Fibrella aestuarina BUZ 2: one gene and its partner. The protein of the gene in region 1 binds, or shares a complex with, the protein of each later gene. Links are inferred from orthologs where the notes say so. Each region holds a gene or a part of one and is shown in the gene's direction. Other genes may lie near its edges. The genes, in order: FAES_RS04680 and FAES_RS02450.

The links.
Region 2: the proteins of FAES_RS04680 (region 1) and FAES_RS02450 are in contact, whole or in part, in a solved structure (PDB 1R1R), measured with the Escherichia coli proteins. The link is inferred for Fibrella aestuarina BUZ 2 from one-to-one orthologs.

The regions. Positions count from the first base shown.
Region 1 is NC_020054.1:1,170,013-1,181,776, reverse strand. Bases 7,364-10,275 are described here. They hold FAES_RS04680 (ribonucleoside-diphosphate reductase small subunit), read left to right. Parts: upstream 7,364-8,279; coding sequence 8,280-9,272; downstream 9,273-10,275. Other genes in these bases: FAES_RS04675 (DUF2142 domain-containing protein), read right to left, coding at 9,358-10,275; msrA (peptide-methionine (S)-S-oxide reductase MsrA), read left to right, coding at 7,459-8,133; FAES_RS04690 (LBF_2804 family protein), read left to right, coding at 7,364-7,368. Also shown: FAES_RS04725 (beta-ketoacyl-ACP synthase III), read right to left, coding at 1-521; phosphate acyltransferase PlsX, read right to left, coding at 542-1,486; rpmF (50S ribosomal protein L32), read right to left, coding at 1,762-1,956; FAES_RS04710 (YceD family protein), read right to left, coding at 2,054-2,605; FAES_RS04705 (SDR family oxidoreductase), read left to right, coding at 2,822-3,496; FAES_RS04700 (ABC transporter ATP-binding protein), read left to right, coding at 3,610-5,436; FAES_RS04695 (IMPACT family protein), read right to left, coding at 5,491-6,114; more of FAES_RS04690, read left to right, coding at 6,262-7,363; more of FAES_RS04675, read right to left, coding at 10,276-10,794; FAES_RS04670 (regulatory protein RecX), read right to left, coding at 10,999-11,457; FAES_RS04665 (3'-5' exonuclease), read left to right, coding at 11,559-11,764.
Region 2 is NC_020054.1:630,611-642,576, reverse strand. Bases 7,893-11,006 are described here. They hold FAES_RS02450 (ribonucleoside-diphosphate reductase subunit alpha), read left to right. Parts: upstream 7,893-8,267; coding sequence 8,268-10,745; downstream 10,746-11,006. Other genes in these bases: FAES_RS02445 (HPF/RaiA family ribosome-associated protein), read right to left, coding at 10,963-11,006. Outside these bases: excinuclease ABC subunit UvrA, read left to right, coding at 1-578; FAES_RS02485 (hypothetical protein), read right to left, coding at 635-1,105; FAES_RS02480 (hypothetical protein), read right to left, coding at 1,246-1,815; FAES_RS02475 (YceI family protein), read left to right, coding at 2,124-2,696; FAES_RS02470 (valine--tRNA ligase), read left to right, coding at 2,868-5,537; FAES_RS02465 (peptidase associated/transthyretin-like domain-containing protein), read right to left, coding at 5,605-6,336; FAES_RS02460 (mechanosensitive ion channel family protein), read left to right, coding at 6,617-7,429; FAES_RS02455 (type B 50S ribosomal protein L31), read right to left, coding at 7,520-7,759; more of FAES_RS02445, read right to left, coding at 11,007-11,334; FAES_RS02440 (DUF1207 domain-containing protein), read left to right, coding at 11,594-11,966. UniProt on the Escherichia coli protein: Provides the precursors necessary for DNA synthesis. Catalyzes the biosynthesis of deoxyribonucleotides from the corresponding ribonucleotides.

The DNA.
Region 1 (11,764 bases):
CCTTCTTCGGCGGCTTCGAGCAGCACGGCCCCGGCGCCATCGCCAAACAACACGCAGGTGGTGCGGTCGGTGTAGTCAACAATCGATGACATCTTATCGGCCCCAACCACAATCACTTTGCGGTATTTGCCGCTTTCGATAAACTGCGTCCCCACGGTGAGGGCGTACAAAAAGCCCGAGCAGGCGGCCTGAATATCGAAGCTGCCGACGTTTCGAATCCCTACCATGTCGCAAATCAGATTGGCGGTGGCCGGAAACACGTAGTCGGGCGTAACGGTGGCACAAATCAGCAGGTCGATGTCTTCGGGAGCCGTGTTCGTTTTTGTTAGCAACCCCCGAACGGCCTCAGCGCCCATGTGCGACGACCCCATGCCTTCGCCTTTCAGGATGTGCCGTTCTTTGATGCCGGTGCGTGTGGTAATCCACTCATCATTGGTGTCTACCATCCGTTCCAACTCCGCGTTGGTCAGAATGTAGTCAGGTACGTAGCCATGTACACCGGTAATTGCTGCTCTCATCATTGTTTTTTACTTACGGGGCCTCAGCTGAGCGCTTGAGCGATCTTCCGGTGGGCATCGGCTTCAACCTGCCGGATAGCTAAGTTGAGCATATTTTTAATGGCCGTTGCCGACGAAATACCGTGGGCAATAATCACGTTGCCGTTTACCCCGATGATGGGACTCCCGCCAACCGATTCATAATTGGTCCGGTCGATAAACTCGTCGTTGAAACCCCGTTCCGTTACAATATTGTAAAACGATTCGCCCAGTTTGAACAGGGCATTGCCCGTGAAGCCGTCGGTCACGATGACGTCGGCCCGGTTCAGGAACATGTCTTTCCCTTCGATGTTGCCCACGAAATGGATGCGGCGCGACTCTTTCAGCATCTGGTGCGCAGCCTGCGCAATCAACGAGCCTTTCTGCTCTTCTTCGCCAATGTTCATCAGCGCCACCCGGGGCTGATCGATGCCAAACGTGTACTGGGCGTAAATAGACCCTAACTCGCCAAACTGAGCCAGCATTTCGGGTTTACAATCGGCATTGGCCCCAATGTCGAGCATAATGGCCGTGCCGCCGTTGAGCTGAGGAACAAAGCCGGCAATGCAGGGGCGGATCACGCCCTCAATTGCCTTGATACTAAACAGTGCGCCCACGTGCATGGCACCGGTATTCCCGGCACTGCAAAAGGCATCGACCTGCTTTTCTTTCAGGAGTTTGAAACCAATGCTAATACTCGAGTTTGGCTTCTGCGACAGGGCTTTGGTGGGGTGCTCGCCCATCTCAACCACATCGTCGGCATGCATGACTTCAAGGGCTGGGTGATTGGCTACACCGTGCCGTTGAAGTTGCTCGTCGATAACAGCCTGTTGACCGATTAAGACGATACTAACCTGATCAGGCAAGCCAGCTCTGATGGCTAACGCTACGCCTTCGATGATGGCATCTGGCGCAAAATCACCACCCATGGCGTCCACAGCAATCTTCATTGAATACAATCGGTCAGTGAATCGAAGGGAAGGAATCGGAATGACGAAACCCGTTGTCTTGTGCTCTCATCCTTACATACCCCACGCTCCGAACGGTAGAACAAGGGCGTAAAATTAGCAGGGAGGGGCCAAAAAAAAGTATTCCGCCTTCATCTGAGTCAGACGCCGGCGGAATACCTGCTTCAGTTTACCAGTTTCTGGTTTTACGTTTTCGGTTGCTCCGCATCGGCGCCGCCATAGTGCAAGCAGCATTGCAGAAAACGTCGAAACGAAACTTATGAAACTGTTTTGTAGCCTTCAACGATCATTTTGCCACGGTAGAAGAGGTTCCCTTCGAATACGTGGGCGTGGTGACGCTCGTGAACTTCGCCCGTTGAGGCGTCGGTAGCCAGCGTTACAGGCGTGGCTTTGTAATGCGTCCGGCGTTTGTCGCGGCGGGTCGATGAGTGGCGTCGCTTGGGGTGTGCCATAAGTCAGTTTACAGTTTTCAGTTCGCTGTTTTCAGTTTCCAAGGCCCTCGTTACAGAATTACAGTAAACAGAAGACAGTGGACTGAAAACTCTACAATTAATTATTACTCAATTTACGCAGGGCTTCCCAGCGGGGGTCCACTGCGGGTGTTTCTTCATTGGTCTCGTCGGCGTCGGTGGTTGAACCGGAGGTATAAATCAATTTACCTTCCGACTCCTCGTCGTCATCCTCTTCGGTGGCCCGGAACCGAGGGTGCAGCCGTTTCATGGGCAATGCCAGCACAATGAAATCGAAGATGTAGCGGGCCACATTGATCGTCTGCGTATTCCGCTCGATCAGTTCAATTTCATCGGTCAGTTCCTCGTTCCGGTCAGCAAATTTGAGGTACAACGTCCGGTTCGTATCCACTGATTCGTCGTACGGATCAAGGCTGCGATCGCAAATCTGTTCCACACTACCCTGAATCGAGAAGTCCAGCCGAATCATGGTCTCTGACTTATCGAGTACTAGGTGCGTGGTCACATTGCCATCGCCAATCAGCTGCTGCTCAAGGACTTGAAAAAACGATTTGTCCGACGTAAAGTCGTACTCGTACCGTTTATTTTCCAGACCGGCAATGTTGATATCGTATGGACGTAATGCGTTCACCTCAGTCGTTTGCTAACAAGGCCGCAAAGATACGAACTCTTTCTGAATCAGGGAACCAGCAACTTAGAAATTTCGGGGTTGGGAACGCAGATGACGCGCATTATATGGATTAGCGCAGGTCCATTGACGCGGTGATGTCCGACGAATACAAAAATCCGCAGTTATCTACGGCATCCGTGTCATCCACGTTCCGGCATTTCCGCCGACCTTTGCCGCATGAAAAAACTGATCGTCGTTACGGGCGGCTCCAAGGGCATTGGCCGGGCCATCGTCGATAAATTTGTGCAGGAAGGCTACGAGGCAGTTGTGTGCGCACGCAACGTGGCCGATGTCGATGGGCCCGACCGGCTCCCGTTTGCCGCCGACCTGAGCACCCGGGCGGGTGTGGATGCCCTGGTTGAGTACGTTCGCGGGTTGAATCGGCCGGTCGACGTGCTGGTCAATAATACAGGTACGTTTCAGCCGGGGCAGATTCACAACGAAGCCGAGGGCACGTTTGAGCAGTTGATGAACACCAACGTAGCCAGCGCCTACCACCTGACGCGCGGCCTGGTTGGCGATATGATGGCCCGGCGCGATGGCCATATTATTATGATGTGCTCAACGGCCAGCATCACGGCCTACACCAACGGCGGGTCATATTGTATCTCGAAGTTTGCGCTGCTGGGCATGAGCCGGGTGCTGCGTGAGGAACTTAAACCCAGCGGTGTGCGCGTTACTGCTGTATTGCCCGGCGCCACGCTGACGGCGAGTTGGGAGGGAGTCGACCTGCCTGCCGACCGGTTTATGCAACCCACCGACGTAGCCGATGCGATCTGGACGGCCTGTTCGCTGCCCAAAACCGCCGTGCTGGAAGAAATTTTGTTACGCCCCCAGCTGGGCGATATTTGATGAATGTACAATGCACAATGAAGAATGTACACTGACTCTGTTGGCTAGACAGTATGAATCTCAAAGTAGGGTCATTGTGCAGTATTCATCGTGCATTGTACATTAACTAAGCCATGAATACATATTTCCGCCTTCTTTCATTTGGCCGACCGCTGGGGCGGTTTCTGGTGCCGTTTGTGCTGACGTCGCTACTGGCGGCGCTGTTTGCAACGGTCAATTTTGCGCTGCTGATTCCGCTCCTCAACGTCTTATTCAACCAGTCGAAGCTGGCTGATTTTCAGAGTGCGAACCCTCGGCCCGAGTCGTTGCTGGATGGGGTTGGTTGGTTCAACTATTACTTCTCGTATTTCTTCCATCAATATGGGCAGGTGGGCACGCTGAAATTCGTTTGCGCGATGGTCGTTAGTTCAGTGCTGCTGAGCAACCTGTTCAAATACCTGTCGGCCAGACAGTTGGAAAATTTCAAGGCGCGCATGGTGGCGACCCTGCGGGAATCGGTTTTTTCGCAGACCTTACGCCTGCACCTCGGCTACTTCTCCGATCAGCGCAAAGGCACCCTCATCTCCCACATTACCACCGACGTGCAGGAGGTAGAGGGATCTATTGCCAACACACTCTCGGCGGCGTCGAAAGAGGTATTCACCCTCGTTTTCTTTCTGATCACGCTCTTTACGATTTCTACCAAACTCACGCTGGTGGCCTTCCTGGTCATCCCTGTTTCGGGCGGCGTAATTGCCATGCTGGTTCGGCGCATGAAGCGCGACGCGACGCAGGGGCAACAGCGCCTCAGCGGCCTCATGAGTGTGCTCGACGAGACCTTTGGCGGCATGCGGGTGGTGAAGGGCTTCAACGCGGAATCATTTATTGTTGGCAAGTTCCAAGAAGAAAACAATGGCTACCGGCAGGCGATCCGGGCGCTGGCCAACCGGCGCGAGCTGGCCTCGCCCTTCTCCGAATTTATGGGTGTGGCGGTGTTGTCGGGGATTTTGCTGTATGGCGGTTCGCTGGTGCTGTCAGGGCAGAGTGACTTGTCGGCTTCTGCCTTCGTGACGTACCTGGCCCTGTTTTCGCAGGTGACGCGGCCGGCCAAAGATATTTCCAATGCCTTCAGTGCGTCGCAGCGGGGGTTGGTATCGGGCAAACGTGTACTGGATCTGATGGATACCCAACCGGCCATTACCGATAAGCCAAACGCCTACCAATTGACCGACTTTCAGCACGAAATCGCCTTTGAGCACGTCTCGTTTTCGTACGAAACCGGCACGCCCGTTTTGAAGGATATCAGTTTTACGCTCCAGAAAGGCAAGACCATCGCGCTCGTCGGGTCGTCGGGTGGGGGTAAGTCGACGCTGGCCGATCTGGTGCCGCGTTTCTACGACCCTACGGCGGGCCAGGTACGTATCGACGGACACGACCTGCGCGACTGCCAGACGGCGTCGCTTCGTAACCTGATGGGGATCGTTACGCAGGAGAGCATTCTGTTCAACGATAGCGTTTTCAACAATATCGCTTTTGGCAGCAACGCCAGCGCGGCCGATGTGGAACAGGCGGCGCGGATTGCCAACGCGCACGAGTTTATCAGCCAGATGCCCAACGGCTACCACACGACCATCGGCGACCGGGGTAGCAAACTATCCGGGGGGCAACGGCAACGCATCAGTATCGCCCGGGCCGTGCTGCGCAACCCGCCCATTCTGATTCTGGACGAAGCCACGTCGGCGCTGGATACCGAATCGGAGCGATTGGTGCAGGAGGCGCTTACCCGCCTAATGGCCAACCGCACCACGCTGGTGATTGCCCACCGCCTCAGCACGATTCAGCACGCCGACGAGATTCTGGTGATCAACCAGGGGCGCATTGTGGAGCGTGGACGCCACGACGAGCTCCTGTTGCTCAACGAAGGGGTTTACCGCCGTCTGCAAACGATGCAACAGGTGTAGGGCAAGGGGCATAGGGCTCGGGGTATAGGGGTATAAATGACTTATCCCTGATTCCTATGATGCCCCTTGCGCCACGCTCTTTGCCTCTACGCCATCCAGCTTCCCCAGTTTGCCCATCACGACCTCCACCAACGTGCGGCGCATTTCCAGGTCGAGGAGGCAGGCGGTATCGAAGTCCTGTTTCAGGATCGTCAGCTGGTGTTCTTTCACTACGCGCATCACGTCGTTCATCTGTTCGAACGGAAAGCGAAGCCGGTACACCTCATTCACCGTTTTCTCTACCACCGTGGCCACGTCGAGTGCAGCCATGGTGGCCAGTTTATAGGCGTTGATCAGCCCCGGCACACCGAGCAACGTACCGCCGAAGTAGCGCACCACCACCACAAGCACATTGGTCAGATCGCGCGATAACAGCACGTTCAGAATGGGCCGCCCGGCGGTTCCGCTCGGTTCGCCGTCGTCGTTGACCCGATAGTGGTTACGATCGAGGCCGAGCCGGTAGGCGTAACAATGGTGATTGGCCTTTGGGTGAATTTTACGCAGGGCCTCCAGGTACGTTCGGGCATCGGCCTCGGAGCGGATTGGGTAGGCAAAGCCCAGAAACTTGCTGCCCCGGTCCCGAAAATCACCTTCAGTAGCCGTAGTGATGGTTCGAAACGTATCGTCGAAAAGTGTCATGTCTGTTGATGGTCGATGGTTATTAATCCTCAAAAATGGGTTACGCCGCTACTGACCAAATACCAGTAAGCCAATACTTATTCTAAACAGCAGCCGCTTTCTGACAGTTATATAGCCACAAAACCGCCACCAATGCATACCATTCCAATGTCTACACAACCGCCCGAAAATACGCCTGGTCCCATCGACCAGTTAGCGTTACGCTACCTGCGGCGGGCTTTAGACTCGGCGCATCCGACTGACGAGCCGTTTGTCATGAATGAACTGGAAAACCAGGTCATTGGCAAAGTTCGTCGGCAAACGCTAGGGATGGCGGCCTTGCTGGGCATTTTTGGTGTGGTTTCTCTGTATCTGCCTCAGTATCTGTGGCCTGCTTTCTTCGCATCAAACAGCGCCACTCTATTCGGCTACTCGGTCGACCTACCCCTGATCACAACGCTGTACGCTATCTTACTGGTTTACCTTGAAGTTTATGCACTGTTGTACATCAACCTGCGGGCCGTACGGTATGTGATGGCGGTTTGCCAGTTCCCACGTCAGCACGATGCCCAGTACGAACGCCACCTGTACGCGCTGGCCGAAGCCGTCCGGGACGGGGCCGACAAAGGCTTGCTACGTTATGGTATCGACCCCTATCTGGGCCTGCCGCAGTGGGGCCTGACCGCGTTTTTCGTAGTCAATCAAGTCAAAGCAGTCATCAGCAGCTTTGTGCTGAAAGTCGCATTGCGGCCACTGGCAGGGCGTTTTGTCATTCCTCAGGTAATCAATCTGATTGGTTTACCCGTGTACGCTTTCTGGAATGTGTGGGCCTCGAACCGGGTTATTCACGAAGCCAAAATTCGGGTCATGGCGCCCCTGACCATTCGCGAATTCGTGGATGATCTTTATGAAGAATGGCGGCACAACGAAGCGTTTTGCGCCCTTATCCCGGAAGCGCTGCAATATGTGGCGGTTCTGAAGCGCCAGTACAACTATGCCCATCTGCTGCTTACCGAGACGCTGATGGACCGGTTTGGCCTCCAGGTCATCAACCCGACCGGCCGCTTTCTGGACCGGCTGGCCGAAGCACCGCCCGAGGTTCGCAAGCCACTGGAACGTCTGGTCATTTTCGGCGTTCTAATCGACGGTAACCTATCGTGGTTTGAAAAACGGCGCCTTCGTCAACTCAAAGACCGCAGCTGGCTCTCCTATTCGGTCGCCGATATCGAACAGATTGGCAAAGAGTATTACCAGGGCCGCGGCCTGTGGGTGTAACCCGAGGGGGCAGGCTGCATGTCTGTCGTTCACACAACCGCGTAGGTACGTTATCCTCTGCTGACCTTCGCCTATTGAACTCGTATGACCATGCGTTTCCTTCCTTATTTCTTCCTCCTCATACTAGCTGTGGGGTGCACCAAAAAGAGCGCCGACAAAGCCAATCAGAACGAAGTAAAAGATACGTCGCCCGCCAAACTGCCTCAGCCCGCACCGGGCGAAGCCGTAGCCACATTTGCGGGTGGTTGCTTCTGGTGCATTGAAGAAGAATTTGAGTTGCTCAAGGGTGTGCGCGAAGCCGTTTCGGGTTACGCGGGTGGCGACCTGGCCAACCCCACCTATGAGCAGGTCGGCACCGATCAGACGGGGCATGCCGAGTCGGTTCAGGTGTATTATGACCCGAAGGTGATTCCCTACGACACGCTGGTGAAAGCCTTCCTGTATGCCCATGACCCTACCACACTCAACCGGCAGGGCCCCGACGTGGGTACCCAATACCGCTCCGTGGCTTTCTACCGCACCCCAGCCGAAAAAGCAGCCATCGATAAGGCCATTGCGCACTACAATGCCAGTGGCATCTATACTGATCCGGTGGTGACGCAGGTGGTGCCGTTCAAGGCATTTTACCCCGCCGAGGTGTATCATCAGGGCTACTACCGTGCCCACCCAGACGACTTCTATATCAATAGCGTTTCGAGACCCAAAGTCGAGAAGTTTAAAAAGAAGCTGGCCGATAAGCTCAAACCAGAAACGGCAGAAAAGTAGCGGAATGGCCCAGCCTAAATTATCAGAAGAATAAGCGCGGCCTGGCCTTGTCGGTGCCACCATAAGCGCTATTTTTGTTAGTCGCAAGTCGCCCACCACTACCGGACGACTCTCTAACAATCTGATAAACAACCATCTACTAAGGTATGCTCGCTGAAACCTCTGTTGAACCGCTCCTGGAAGAAGATAAAAGCCGATTTGTGCTCTTTCCGATCAAGCACAACGACATCTGGCAGATGTACAAGAAGCACGAGGCTTCATTCTGGACCGCTGAAGAGATCGATCTGGGGCAGGACCTGAAAGACTGGAATAGCCTCAGCGACGGTGAGCGCCACTTCATTTCGCACGTGCTGGCCTTCTTTGCCGCTTCGGATGGGATCGTCAACGAAAACCTCGCCGTCAACTTCCTCTCGGAGGTTCAGTATGCCGAGGCGAAGTGCTTCTACGGTTTCCAGATTATGATGGAGAACATCCACTCAGAAACCTATTCGCTGCTGATCGACACGTACATTAAGGACCCGATCGAAAAAGACCGGATGCTCAATGCCATCGATACGATCCCCTGCGTGCAGAAGAAAGCCGACTGGGCCTTGCGCTGGATCAGCAACGGTAGCTTTGCCGAGCGGCTCATCGCCTTCGCAGCGGTTGAGGGGATCTTCTTCTCGGGTTCGTTCTGCTCGATTTTCTGGCTCAAAAAGCGGGGCCTCATGCCGGGTCTGACGTTCTCAAACGAACTGATCTCGCGCGACGAAGGGCTGCACCGCGATTTTGCCTGCTTGCTCTACACGGATCACATCCGGAACAAAATGGATCCGCAGGCGATCTACGACATCATCCGGAACGCCGTTGAGATTGAGCAGGAGTTTGTGAGCGACGCCCTCCCCGTATCGCTGATCGGGATGAACGCCGACCTCATGAAACAATACATCGAGTTTGTGGCCGACCACCTGCTGGTATCGCTCGGCTTGAACTCGATTTACAACGTCTCGAACCCCTTCGATTTCATGGATATGATTTCGCTGCAAGGCAAAACCAACTTCTTCGAGAAGCGCGTTGGTGAGTACCAGAAAGCGGGTGTCATGGCGTCAACGAGCAAGGATAAAGAGGTAACGAAATTCTCGATGGAAGAGGATTTTTAAATCCTGTCTGAAACCACGCGAAAAAGGCGCACCGAGATTGATCTCGGTGCGCCTTTTTCGCATTTGAAACGTTGCGGTTCGCCCTCTACAACTCGTAGTAATGATCGACCAGAAAGTAAAAGGCATTCAGCAGCAGGAAAACCACAAACGGCAGCATCGCAGCCTGAATGTAGCGACCGTAGCGCCGGTTGAGGCTCGTTCGGTTGGCGGCCAACAGCCCGATCAGCATGGCGAACGGCGTGAAATACCGTCCCTGAATACCGCGTAACAGGAACGTAGGCTTGTGATTCAGGAACGTGTCGGTGCAAATGGCCAGGCAAATGGCTCCGCTGATGACAGCCGCAATACCGATTAGCAACAGCCTGTGCCAGCGCCTCGTGAACAGGCGACTGTCGGCGGTAAAGGCCGTAATCGCAATCATCAGGATCGTGACTACGTACAGATACGACGGTAGCGAAGCGCAGCGCCAGCCCAAATGCCCAACGAAGCCATCCATGTAGGTACGTCCGTACTTACCACCCGTTGCGGCCAGCATCCGGCCAATATTCAGGGGGTTGGCCAGGAGAAAATTAAGCTGCGGGTAAGGCGTTGGGCCTTGGGCACTTGTTGCGGCGACTGCTTTTTCAGGCGAAAATAGCGGCGTCAGAAAGTTGTTATAGGAGATCAGCAGCGTGGCGATGCAGACAAATACCGTCAGGGCGAACGTCAGGACGTAGAGCCGACGCGATCGGAATTTAGCCGGACTGATGAGGAAATGAAGCCCGACCAGCGGAAAATAGACCAGCTTGGCCGCCGTCAGCAACGCTCCTACCCCACTGACGACCAAAAACTCATTGCTCCGCACATACGACGCTTTGTGGGCCAGATGCACGTAATAGGCGATCAACAGGAAACTCAACGACAGGGTGATGCAGTCAGCGGAAAGAGACCCCGCCTGAAAGATGGTCATGGGCAGCAGGGCAATGAACACCAGCAAATGCTTGGCAACGGGCAGCTTCCGGATGGCCAGGTACGTTACCAGCAGCCAAAACAGCAACGCGCAAAACCGGGCGGCATAGAGCGTGACAACGGCGTTGACCTGCAACAAACGCATTGGAATGATGAGGGCAAGTTGAGGCAGGTAGCTGATGAATGGGTAACCCGCCGTGTCGACGTACCTGACCCTGGCTTCGGGCCGCAGGTCGTCGTCCATCAGCGATAGGGTGTGGCCTATCGTCGTTTTCGATTCTGGGTCAACGTGTAGATACTGGGTCTCTTCGATAGCATTGACCAGACTGACGGGCAACTTATCGCTGGACGGAATCCAGCCCAGCGCGTGAAGGACATCTTCCGAAATTTGGTAAGCCCGCACAAAATGGCGCGACTCGTCGGCAACCTGAAAAGGCGGCGTAGTGGCTAAAAATAAGACGCCAAAGAAAAAGCCTATAATCAGAAACAACGTTTCAAGCGACCACCGCTGCGGCTTGGGTACTTTCTGCTCGACTGCTACCTGAATACTGGACCTCGATTTGACTGCTACCATCTGAACGACCGATTCTACTGTAAACACATTAACCTCTACTGACAACGTCCTGTGCAGCTTTTTGCTTGTGTATGAGCAGAATAGCTATCAAGACAACAATAAAGAGTCAAGTGCAGCGGAAAAGGTTGGGATGCAGCCCGGTTTAGTTAGGCAATAGCCTATCCGAATTAAGGTCTGTATGTATAGAACGCGTGAATGGAGCGCTTAGTCTTCACCCCCCAGTACTTCCCAGATCAGGCCCATTTCAAACCCCTTGCTCAGGGCATACCGGGCCAGTTTTTGCTTTACAACCAGTGGGTTATCGTCGTGGAGGGTGCGCCGTTTTTTATCCAGCAGTTCAGCGAGCCGCGCCCGGTAGTCATCGGGTTTGATGTCGGCCAGCGCCGTTTCCAGATTACGGCCCGTAATACCCCGTTGCTTCAGATGCTGGGCAATTTTTCGTTTCCCCCATCCTTTCACCCGAAATTTCCCCCCGGCAAAACTGGTAGCAAACCGCTCTTCGCTCAGGTAGCCCTGCGTAATCAGCTCGGCAATGATCTCCTCAGCATCGTCGCCGTAGATATCCCAGGCATCGAGCCGTTTGCGAACCTCCTGCTGGGTACGTTCCTGATAGGCGCAAAATGAGGCCGCCTTCCGCAAGGCATCTTTGAGGTATTCGGTCATACTGAAAAAACACCGACGGGTTGGGTGGGGTTCGGGTGAAGCTTCGGGCTACGTCACTATTTTTGTTGAATCAAACGTACCTGACCGAACGAAGCCAACCAATGAACCACAATCTCAAACTGAAAAAACCCTTAGCCGTTTTCGACCTCGAAACAACGGGCGTCAATACGGCCAAAGACCGGATTGTGGAGGTATGCGTGGCCAAAGCGATGCCGTCGGGTGAGTTGGTCGTGAAAACGTACCGCGTCAACCCCGGCGTACCAATCCCGCTCGAAACCAGCCTGATCCACGGCATTTACGACGAAGA
Region 2 (11,966 bases), 540 kb from region 1 along the record:
AAATGGAGTTTCTGCCCGACGTACACGTACCCTGCGAAGTCTGCAAAGGCAAACGCTTCAACCGCGAAACGCTGGAGGTCCGTTTCAAAGGCAAATCCATCGCCGACGTGCTCGACATGACTGTGGAGCAGGCGCTCGATTTCTTCCAGAGCCAGCCGAAAATTCTTCGTAAGGTACAAACCCTTAACGACGTGGGACTGGGCTACATCACGCTGGGCCAACACGCGACGACCCTAAGCGGTGGCGAAGCGCAACGCGTGAAACTGGCCGAAGAACTGTCGAAGAAAGATACAGGCAAAACGCTGTACATCCTCGACGAACCCACGACGGGCCTGCACTTCCAGGATATTGCACACCTGCTCGACGTGCTGAACAAGCTGGCCGATAAAGGCAATACGGTGTTGATCATCGAGCACAACCTCGACGTGATCAAGGTATCTGACTACGTAATCGACCTCGGCCCCGAAGGCGGCAGCAAAGGCGGGCAGATCATCGCCGAAGGCACGCCGGAAAAAGTGGCCAAAGTAGCGGGCAGCTATACCGGCAAGTTTTTAGCGATGGAGCTGGCCGGGGCATAGAATAAACCGGGTTACTCGCTACCGATAGCGAGTAACCCGATCATCTGTCAGCATGCTTAGCGCATTGAGTGCAAAAAGGCGGGGTTGAGAATCACCTGCCTTTTCCCCTTTTGCACAGCTTTGAGCCTAGGTAAGAACTGCTTTTTGTCTGCAAACAGGCTGTCAATGGCTGCCGATTCGAGCTCGTATCTTCCTTTTGTCGACCGATTTCCATCGCACCCGCTTTCTAAGGCAAAATCAATCGGTATAGCAATAACAATCGGACCGTTGCTTGCCTTGTCGACGTAGTGCCAAAACGGTTGGCTGGCTAGTATTTTGGACTCGTAAAAATCGGTCAGCCACTCGGGTAGGTAATCACCGGTGATTCGAATACTGTCGATTTTATTAGGCGCAGTGAGTCGAAAATGAATCCAATCGAAGCCATAAAAACAGCTAGGCAATTGCTGATAGGCACTTCGACACGCGTCCAAAATACCACGGTGTATAAAATCAGCGGGCGACACAGGTACGTTGGCGCGGGGATGCATCGCCGAGAACGTAAGCTAAATCGTTGCCTTTTCTGGATGCGTTTTCGACTGGCTATAAACCGATGAGCCAAGCAGCAACAGTAGCCCAACCAGCAAGGAAAAGCATAGTAATCGTCTAGTAATCATCACGGTACGGTTTATTAGCGTATACTTTCCAGTAGAATAGGGTAGAGCATTAAGCTCCGATCACCCGTTTGAATACCCAGGATTGGAAGCAGGTTAGCCGACGGAAATCGCAGCAACGTACCCAGCATGTGGTTCGTATAGACCGAATCCTGTTTTCCCCGGCAGCCGACTTCAAACTGGATAAAAACAGGTACTGTGATTGATACCGGCCCCTTCGTCTCACAGTCGGCACATGTCCAATAAGGCTTGCTCGCTTCCAGTCTATCGCGGAACATCCCCGGCAGGTAATCAGGAAAAGCCTTACTTGTTACCTGAACTTGATCGATGACACCCGTTTTTTCGACACGAAAACGGATCTGTCCCAACGTTTGGAGGCAATTAAAATGACTGTAATCGCTCACCAGCTTAGCTACGTTCGTATACCGCTCCCATAAATAATTGGTAGCATAGATAGGCCTATTGTACTTAGGGTCGACATAGGTGAATGATAAATCAATCGGTTGTTTTGCTTGACTATAAGCCGCCAATGACAGACTATAACAGCACACAAAGACTACCTGTCGCCAGTAGCGGTTCTGTACCATGCTTATCGTAGTTTTCCCTCTTCAATCAGGCTGGGTATCAATCAGCACGTAGCCAAGTTTAGCGATTAATTTACCTATTTCAACAGTTAACCATGAGGCGACAAGCCTATAAAGCTAATTTTTCATCGGTGTCGTATACATTGTCGACCTTAGAGTATTACCGATAATCTTGACTGTGATTTGTCTTCTGTCAACATTACTACTATTTTCCGTTCGTCGGCACATGGCTTGCATGTATCGACACATAGTTTTCTATGTAAATACTACTTACTTAATTCGAACCATACTTAAAATCCTCTAGTACGCTCATGAAATTACTTGTAACCCCTATTGCTCTTCTGCTCTCGCTCTCGGCTGCCTATGCGCAAAGCTGGGGGCTCGACAAAGCCCACTCACGCGTTGGCTTCACCGTAACCCACCTGCTGCTTTCGGAAGTCGATGGCAATTTCAAGACGTTCGACGCTAACCTGACGGCCTCGAAGCCTGACTTGTCTGATGCCGTATTCGACCTGACAGCCGACATCAACTCGGTCGATACCGACAACGAGCGGCGCGATGGTCACCTGAAAACGCCCGATTGGTTCGATGCGGCCAAATACCCCACGCTGACGTTCAAGAGCACGTCGTTCAAAAAGGTAAGCGGCAAGAATTACAAACTGGCCGGTGACCTCACGATGCACGGCGTTACGAAGCCGGTTGTGCTTGACGCCGTACTGACGGGCCCCGTTACGATGGAAGGCCGCAACGGCAAGCAGGAAAAAGTTGGCCTGAAAGCGACCGGCACCATCAAGCGGACCGATTTTGGCGTTGGCTCGTCGGGCGGCGCTACGGTAAGCGAAGAAGTTGAGCTCAAGTTGAACGGCGAGTTTACCAAAAAGTAAGTCCATACCGGCAACTGGCAGTATAAGCGCCGACGTACCCAGGTACGTCGGCGCTTGCTTTTTGGGGTAATTCGTGCTTGCCCTTTGTTCCCTGTGGACCGGGCGTGCCGCTACGGCGGTAAAAACTCGTATTTTTGCGGCCTTAATCCGGTGCTAGCCACCGCCGACCGCATGATCGCCAAGACGTATTCGCCCACCGATATTGAAGCCAAATGGTATCAGTATTGGCTTGATAATAAGCTGTTTTCTTCCACACCCGACGAGCGCGAACCCTACACCATCGTGATTCCGCCGCCCAACGTGACGGGCGTGCTGCACATGGGCCACATGCTCAACAACACCATTCAGGATGTGCTGATCCGGCATGCCCGTATGCAGGGCAAAAACGCCTGTTGGGTGCCCGGTACCGACCACGCCAGCATTGCTACGGAGGCCAAAGTCGTCGCCCGGTTGAACGAGCAGGGCATCAGCAAGACCGATCTCACCCGCGAGCAATTTCTGGAACACGCCTGGGATTGGACGAATCAGTACGGCGGCATTATCCTGCAACAATTGCGCAAGCTGGGTGCCTCCTGCGACTGGGACCGCACGCGCTTTACGCTTGAACCGGCCCTGTATGAATCGGTAATCGACGTATTCGTTGACCTCTATAATAAGGGTCAGATTTACCGGGGTGTGCGTATGGTCAACTGGGACCCGCAGGGCCGCACCGCCGTATCCGACGAAGAAGTTATCGTAAAAGAAGTACAGCAAAAGCTGACCTACATTCAGTATCCAATTGAGGGCGCAGAAGGTGAGTTTGTGACTATCGCCACGGTGCGGGCCGAAACCATCATGGCCGATGCCGCCATCGCCGTAAACCCCAACGACGAGCGGTATAAGCACCTGCACGGCAAACGAGCCATCATCCCCCTCGTCAACCGCAGTATTCCGATCATTACCGACGAGTATGTAACGATTGAGTTCGGGACGGGTTGCCTGAAGGTAACGCCAGCTCACGACCTCAACGACTACGAACTGGGCGTTAAACACAACCTGCCGGTTATCGATATCCTGAACGACGACGGCACGCTGAACGAGAAAGCCCAGATTCTGGTCGGAATGGACCGGTTTGCCGCCCGGAAGGCGATCTTAACGATGCTCGAAGAGTCGGGCAATCTGGTAAAGGTCGAGGAGTACAAATCGAACGTGGGTACGTCGGAGCGCACGGGTGCCGTGATCGAGCCAAAGCTGTCGTTGCAGTGGTTCCTGAAAATGGACAAGATTGCCCAGCCCGCGTTGCAGGCTGTACTCGACGACGTGATCAACCTGGTGCCGCCCAAGTTCAAGAACATGTACCGGTCGTGGATGGAAAATCCGCACGACTGGTGCATCAGCCGCCAATTATGGTGGGGGCAGCGTATTCCGGCTTTCTATATGCAGGACGGCACCATCATCGTGGCTAAAAACAAGCGGGAAGCGCTGCGCAAGGTGCAGCACGAGAAACTGCTGTTTGCCATGACCGAAGCCGACCTCACGCAGGACGACGACGTGCTGGATACCTGGTTCTCGTCGTGGCTGTGGCCGATCTCGGTATTCGACGGTATCCGCAACCCCGACAATGCCGACATCAACTACTATTACCCGACCAACGACCTCGTTACGGGCTTCGACATCATTTTCTTCTGGGTAGCCCGGATGGCGATGGCGGGCTTTGAGTTCCGGGGCGAACGGCCGTTCCGCAATGTGTATTTCACGGGCATGGTACGCGATAAGCAGGGCCGGAAGATGTCGAAGCAGCTCGGCAACTCACCCGACCCGCTCGTGCTGATCGACCAATACGGGGCCGATGGCGTCCGTACGGGCATGTTGTTTAGCTCGGCAGCGGGCAACGATCTGCTGTTCGACGAAAAGCTGTGCGAACAGGGCCGTAACTTCTGCAACAAAATCTGGAATGCGTTCCGGCTGGTAAAGGGATGGACGGTAGAAACAGCTAATGCCGAACGCAACAATTCTTCGTCGCAACTAGCCGTGCGGTGGTTCGAGGCTAAACTGAACGCCACCCTCACCGAAATCGACGATCATCTGAGCAAGTTCCGTATCTCGGATGCGTTGCAGAGCGTTTACAAGCTGATTTGGGACGATTTCTGCTCGCAATACCTGGAGCTAATCAAGCCAACGCACTACACCGAAAAAGACGCCGACGGCAACTTCAGCGGTATCATCGACGAAGCAACGTACCTGGCGACGATCAACTTCTTCGAACGCCTGATGGCACTGGCGCATCCGTTCATGCCGTTTATCACGGAAGAAATCTGGCAGGATATCGCTCCTCGTCAGCAAGGCGAGAGTTTGTGCGTGGCGCCATTCCCGCAGGCCCAACCTGCGGATGCCGCCATACTGGCCGATTTCGAGTTGTTGTTCGAAATCATCAGCAGCATCCGTAACATCCGTAACGCCAAGCAGATTGCGCCAAAAACGGAGTTGCCGCTTTCGATACGTACCGACGTACCCGCGCGCTTTGCGCCGCTGGAAGGCCTGATTACAAAGATGGCCAACGTACCCACGATCAGCTACGTATCGGAGAAACCAGAAAACGCTACGTCGTTCCTGATCAAAAGCGACGAATTCTACATCGACCTGGCCGGCGAAATTGACGTGGAGCAGGAGATTGCCAACGCCGAACGCGATCTGGCCTATAACATCGGCTTCCGCGATTCGGTCATGAAAAAGCTGAGCAACGAGCGTTTCGTGGCCAACGCCAAAGCTGACGTGGTAGAGCGTGAGCGCCAAAAAGCCGCCGATGCCGATGCCAAAATTACTGCTTTGCAGGAGACGTTGCGGCAGTTGAAAAGCTTGTAAGGTTTTTGAAACCTTATAGGTTAATGCCAAAACGCCCGGCTATCCGCAGATAGCCGGGCGTTTGTTCTTATCGAAGCAACCGCCTGAATGACCACCAGGCGCGTTTAGGAAGACTGGCCCGTTGCACCACAATGCCACCACCTGATATGACCTTAACAGCCGCGAAAGGAATAATTACGCGTACCGGCTCTGGCTCTTTCTTAATCGATAGATTGATAGTGACTCGGCTATCACCCGAGAACGTAATCCGCAACGAATCCTTAGTCTGATCTGTCGCATAGATAGGCAACTCGAATCGACCTTCGGTATCTGTTTTTACGAAGGTGGAACTGGTTTCTTTCATAACAAACACACCCGGTAGTGGCCGCCCGGCTTCGTCGACTACCATACCACGAACCTGAAAGCGAAGTGGTCCCACACCTGAATTGTTGGCGACTGTTTTTATAGGATTGACTGGCGCAACCGTTATAGACTGCACAGCGGGTGGGACGCTCGATTGCGCTCGTGCTGTCTGCCAGCCTACTACGAGAGCTATTGCCCAACGTACCCAGCTTGTGAATCGTGGGGCAGCAGACTGGGACTCGTAAAGCGCAACCGCTAATTGATCATCGCGCAATCGCCCGCAAACGGGACCGGATTGTTGGGCAAACCAGGCGATCAGTTCCTGATCGGTGAAGCTGGTAAAATCATGCACTATCCGCTCGCAGGAAACACAATGCCGACCTTGTTCCAGAGGTTGCATGGTCTCCCAGCGTTCAGAGCAGGGTTGCGGAATAGACAGCGTTATCGATTGGCGCATGGGTCATCTGGTTATCGAAACGTAATCAATCGAAAGTCTGCACTTTTTTCTAGCCTAGGGTCGTGTGAGGAGCGAGCGTAGCAGCACATGACATACTCGAGCGCTTTGGGTCAATGTACACAATTTTCAAAATAGGTTATACCTCCCGATCCGCTAAGTTACTGCGTGCAGGCGCTTGCCCGGTAGCACAAGCCTGGTAACCAACGCGGCGCTTTTCTATACCGTTACTTTGATCGTCTAATCAAGTCATAGGCACGAACCACCATTCTACTACACGCATATGAACTTGAATTTTGCCAAACTATCGGATCAGCTCCTGGCGCTGCTGACCCTCTACGGCACCAAACTGCTGTTGGTCATTATCATCCTGATTATCGGCTTGTGGGCCATTGGCCAACTAGTCAAGCTGTTGTCGAAGGTGATGAACAACCGGCACGTCGACCGTGATGTGCAGCCGTTTTTACTGTCGCTGTTCAGTGGCTTATTGCGTGTCTTGCTGCTGTTGAGTGTAGCCAGTACGCTGGGCATCGAAACGACTTCGTTTGTCGCGATCATTGGCGCGGCCGGACTGGCGGTCGGGTTGGCGTTGCAGGGGAGCCTGTCCAACTTCGCGGGTGGCGTATTGATTCTGATTTTCAAGCCGTTCCGGGTGGGCGATCTGATCAGCGCGCAGGGCTTTACCGGCACAGTTGATGCCATTCAGATCTTCAACACCATTTTGGTTACGCCCGATAACAAAACCATCATCCTGCCTAACGGACCTTTATCGACGGCACCAATCACCAACGTATCAGGCCGCAACCTCATCCGGGTTGATATGACGTTTGCGGTTAGCAATCAGAATGACTTGGCCGCCACCCGCGCGTCGATCAAGAAAGTAATCGACGCCTGCCCGTCGGCCCTGCCCGATCAAGCCCACGACATATTGGTTAACCACCTGAACGACAACGGCGTTGTCTATGACGTGCGCGTCTGGACCAGGCCCGACACGTATTGGGACACCTACTACTACATGCAGGAAAACGTAGCCAGTCAGTTCAGAGCGGACGGTATCTCGGGCCAGAGAAACGCTATTCTGATTCAGCAGGCCTAAGCGAGTTATCAACGAAAAATGCCTCGGCCTAACCAGTTTATTGGGTTGGGCCGAGGCATTTTACTGGAAATCCGAAGCGCAGTTGCTGGCTTATTTGCCGTACCGCTTGCGGAATTTGTCGACACGACCGGTCGTATCGAGCAGCACGTTCTTACCCGTGTAGAAGGGGTGCGATTGTGAGCTTACTTCAATTTTCACGAGGGGGTAGGTTTTGCCTTCAAACTCCATCGTGTCTTTCGTTTGTACCGTCGAGCGGGTCACGAATTTGTAGTCGCTTGTCAGATCGTGAAACACAACCTCACGGTAATCGGGATGAATGCCCTTTTTCATAATGAATGTCTTGATTATCTGCCAAATTCGGTTTCCGTCCGAAAAGGATTGCAAAAGTACGGGCTTTTTGCCTGATACACAAGCGTTTTCGCACCCCTCTCGATCATTTAACCATTACCTAATAAAAGGATCACAAAAACCCGTCAGTCTCTGGCATTTACGGTTTCAGAAGCGCTATTTTGAAGGCGTTCGTTGTGACGTTCGCCACCCTATTATATACGCATCAGCACAGATGATCCTATACGAACGGCCACCCCGCGGCAATCAATAGCATGTTTTTTATAACCGACACCCGATAGGCTTCTATAAGTCGCTTACGCTCAGTTGAGAAGCATAAAACCACGAACGAAATCGAGTTTAATTTTTCTAAGGAGTTGTTGATACGCTACCGTTTCTGGCCGCTTTTCGGCTACCTTTAACACTAGCTTAACACGGATTCTAATCACACAATCAACATATATCCGCTTTATTTTCAACACGTTACTATCTTTCTAACACCTACAAGCCCATGTATGTAATCAAACGAGATGGCCGCCGGGAATCGGTCAAATTTGATAAGATTACCGCTCGCATCGAAAAGCTGTGCTATGGCCTGGATCCGGCCTATGTGCAGCCCGTCGAAGTAGCCATGAAGGTTGTCAATGGCCTGTACGACGGCGTAAAGACGACCGAACTGGACAATCTCGCTGCTGAGACAGCCGCGTCGATGACCACCAAACACCCCGACTACGCTATTCTGGCAGCGCGGGTGGCCATTTCTAACCTGCATAAGGAAACCAACAAATCGTTTTCGGGCACGATTAAGCGGCTCTACACGTATATCGACCCCAAAACGGGCGAAAATGCGTCGCTGATTTCGAAAGAGGTGTATGACGTTATCCGTAACAACGCCGCCGTTCTCGACTCGACTATCATTTACGACCGCGATTACGGCTATGATTATTTTGGGTATAAAACGCTCGAAAAATCGTACCTGCTGAAAATTGACGGGCGCATTGCCGAGCGGCCGCAGCACATGCTGATGCGCGTGGCGGTAGGCATTCACATGGACGACATCGACGCGGCCATCGAAACCTACAACCTGCTCAGCGAAAAGTGGTTTACCCACGCCACCCCGACGTTGTTCAACGCCGGTACGCCGAAACCGCAGATGTCGAGCTGCTTCCTGCTGACGATGAAAGACGACAGCATCGAGGGCATCTACGACACGCTGAAGCAGACGGCCAAAATTTCGCAGTCGGCGGGCGGTATTGGCCTGAGCATCCACAACGTGCGGGCCACAGGTACGTATATCAAAGGCACCAACGGCACCTCAAACGGGATTGTGCCGATGCTGCGCGTGTTTAACGACACCGCCCGGTACGTTGATCAGGGCGGCGGGAAGCGTAAAGGCTCGTTTGCCGTATACCTGGAGCCCTGGCATGCCGATATCTTCGATTTCCTGCAACTGAAAAAGAACCACGGAAAGGAAGAACTCCGCGCCCGTGACCTGTTCTACGCCATCTGGACGCCCGACCTGTTCATGAAGCGCGTGGAAGACAACGACACCTGGTCGCTGTTCTGCCCGCACGAGTGCCCCGGCCTGAGCGATGCCTATGGCGACGAGTTTGAGGAGCTGTATACGCGCTACGAGCGCGAAGGCCGCGCCCGCCGCACGGTAAAAGCACAAGAGCTGTGGTTCGAGATTCTGGAAGCCCAGACCGAGACCGGCACGCCCTACATGCTTTATAAGGATGCGGCTAACCGGAAATCGAACCAGAAGAACCTCGGCACCATCAAGTCGAGCAACCTCTGCACCGAGATCATGGAGTACACCTCGCCCGACGAGGTGGCGGTGTGTAACCTGGCCAGCATTGCCCTGCCGAAATTCATCACGAAGGGGACCGACGGCATTCTGCGCTTCGATCACCAGAAACTGATGGAGGTCACGCAGATTGCCACTCGCAACCTGAACAAGATCATCGACCTGAACTATTACCCCGTTGAAGAAGCCCGTCGGAGCAACATGCGCCACCGGCCGATCGGTCTGGGTGTGCAGGGTCTGGCCGATGCCTTTATCATGCTGCGGATGCCGTTTGAAAGCGACGAAGCCCGCCGCCTCAACGAAGATATTTTCGAAACGATTTATTACGGGGCCATGACGGCCTCGATGGAATTGGCGAAGAAAGACGGCCCCTACGAAACCTGGAAAGGGTCGCCCATCTCGAATGGTGAATTCCAGTTCGATATGTGGGGGGTAACGCCAAAGTCGGGCCGCTGGGACTGGAATGCGCTACGTACCCAGGTGGTTGAGCACGGCGTTCGCAACTCACTGCTGCTGGCTCCCATGCCGACGGCCTCGACGAGCCAGATCCTGGGCAACAACGAGTGCTTCGAGCCGTACACGAGCAACATTTACACCCGCCGCGTGCTGTCGGGCGAGTTTGTGGTGGTAAACAAGCACCTGCTGCGTGATCTGGTGAAACTGGGCCTCTGGAACGAGGCGATGAAGAATAACCTGATTCTGGCCAACGGCTCGGTACAGGATATTCCGAATATTCCGCAGCACCTGAAAGACCTCTACAAAACGGTTTGGGAGATCAAGCAGAAGCACATTATCGACATGGCCGCCGACCGGGGCGCCTACATCTGCCAGTCGCAGTCGTTGAACATCCACATTCAGGATGCCAACTTCGGCAAGCTGACGTCGATGCACTTCTACGCCTGGAAAGCGGGCCTGAAAACGGGTATGTATTACCTGCGTACCAAAGCCGCTACCGACGCCGTGAAGTTCACCGTGGTGCAGCCGCAGGCCGAGCCACAACTCGAACCCGCGATGGCCGAAACCGCGCCGGTCGAAAAACCACTCGACTATGTAGGTTATGCCAAGGAGCACGCTGCGCAAGCATCGGCGCAGGCCCCGCAGGTATCGGAAGCCGAGCTCGCCTACGCGGCCATGCAATGCTCTCTGGATGACCCAGAAGGCTGCGAAATGTGCGGATCGTAAATGACCTCATAGGTTATAACTTATATTAAAAAGAAACGACGTACCTGTCGACTGGTTGACCCAGCGATTCGGTACGTCGTTTCGTTTTAATATATAGTCCAGACCCAAGATTACGTGGAATGAGGTCGCCGTACAAAACAAACGTACCTAGCCGACGTACCCATTGTGGGCAACTCAACCAGGTACGTTTTCCTCAGCCGGTTTGAGTTATTGACAACTAGGCCAAACTGGCTGGGTCAATGTCGTCGATGTTGCCGCGGTTGGCGTTGGTATGGTTGCCGAACCGCTTTTCCAATTGCTTTTGCAACTTCGCCACCACGTTGTGGAGCAGCGTATACCAATCGTCGCCGTTATCGTCGGCGAAGACATCATTGCCGGGAACGCCGTATTTGATGCCTACGTGTTTTTCGTTGCTGCGCTGATTGGGCTCCAGCTTCATGTAGACCTCGGCCGTGATCACGTCGCCCTTGTAGAAGCGCCGCAGCTTGGCCAGCGACTCAAGCACCGTCGCCTCCATCGTATCACTAAGGGTGAAGCCGACTGATTCAATATCGAGGCGGACATCGTCCATATTTTCCTGTACATCCATCGTTGCGTGTGTTTTATTGACGCCAAATAAGTAGCCCCATTGGCGCTTACTCACAGTAAGTACTCCGCAACGGTCAAAAGGTTGGTTGATGGCCCCATTTTGCGAGTGTAAGGACGTAGACATGTGTACGTTCCCCATGTTCAGGGCTGTTTCGTCGCGGGGCACCACCTTATCTTGTAATGGCGCAACAGCGAGGGGTGAACTGGAGAGAGGCCCACTGTTTTTTGGTAGCTTTGTGCTTTCCCCACGACCTCACTGCATGAGAGTTGCTTTACTGACCGGGGCGCTGTGCCTCCTGAGCCTCGCGGTTCGTTCTCAATCGGCTACCGATACAACGGCTTACCCTCGCAAAGAGTGGTTTCCCAAAAATCACCTGTTTGCGCCCATCCTGCTCGATCCGCTCGAAGCGCAGGTCTACGGTAGTGCCCTCCCCTACTTCAATACCACCGGCGAACGGCGCATCAACGCCACCGATTTCGACAAGCGCGACCGGGAGCTGAACCAGGGTACCATCGTTCCGTTTGCCTTTGGGTTTCATAAACCCTTCTACCGTGTCACCACCGCTCCCGGACAGGCTCATGAGTTTGGACTCGATGTGGCTTCGTACACCCAGTTTCAGGTGTTCAACGATA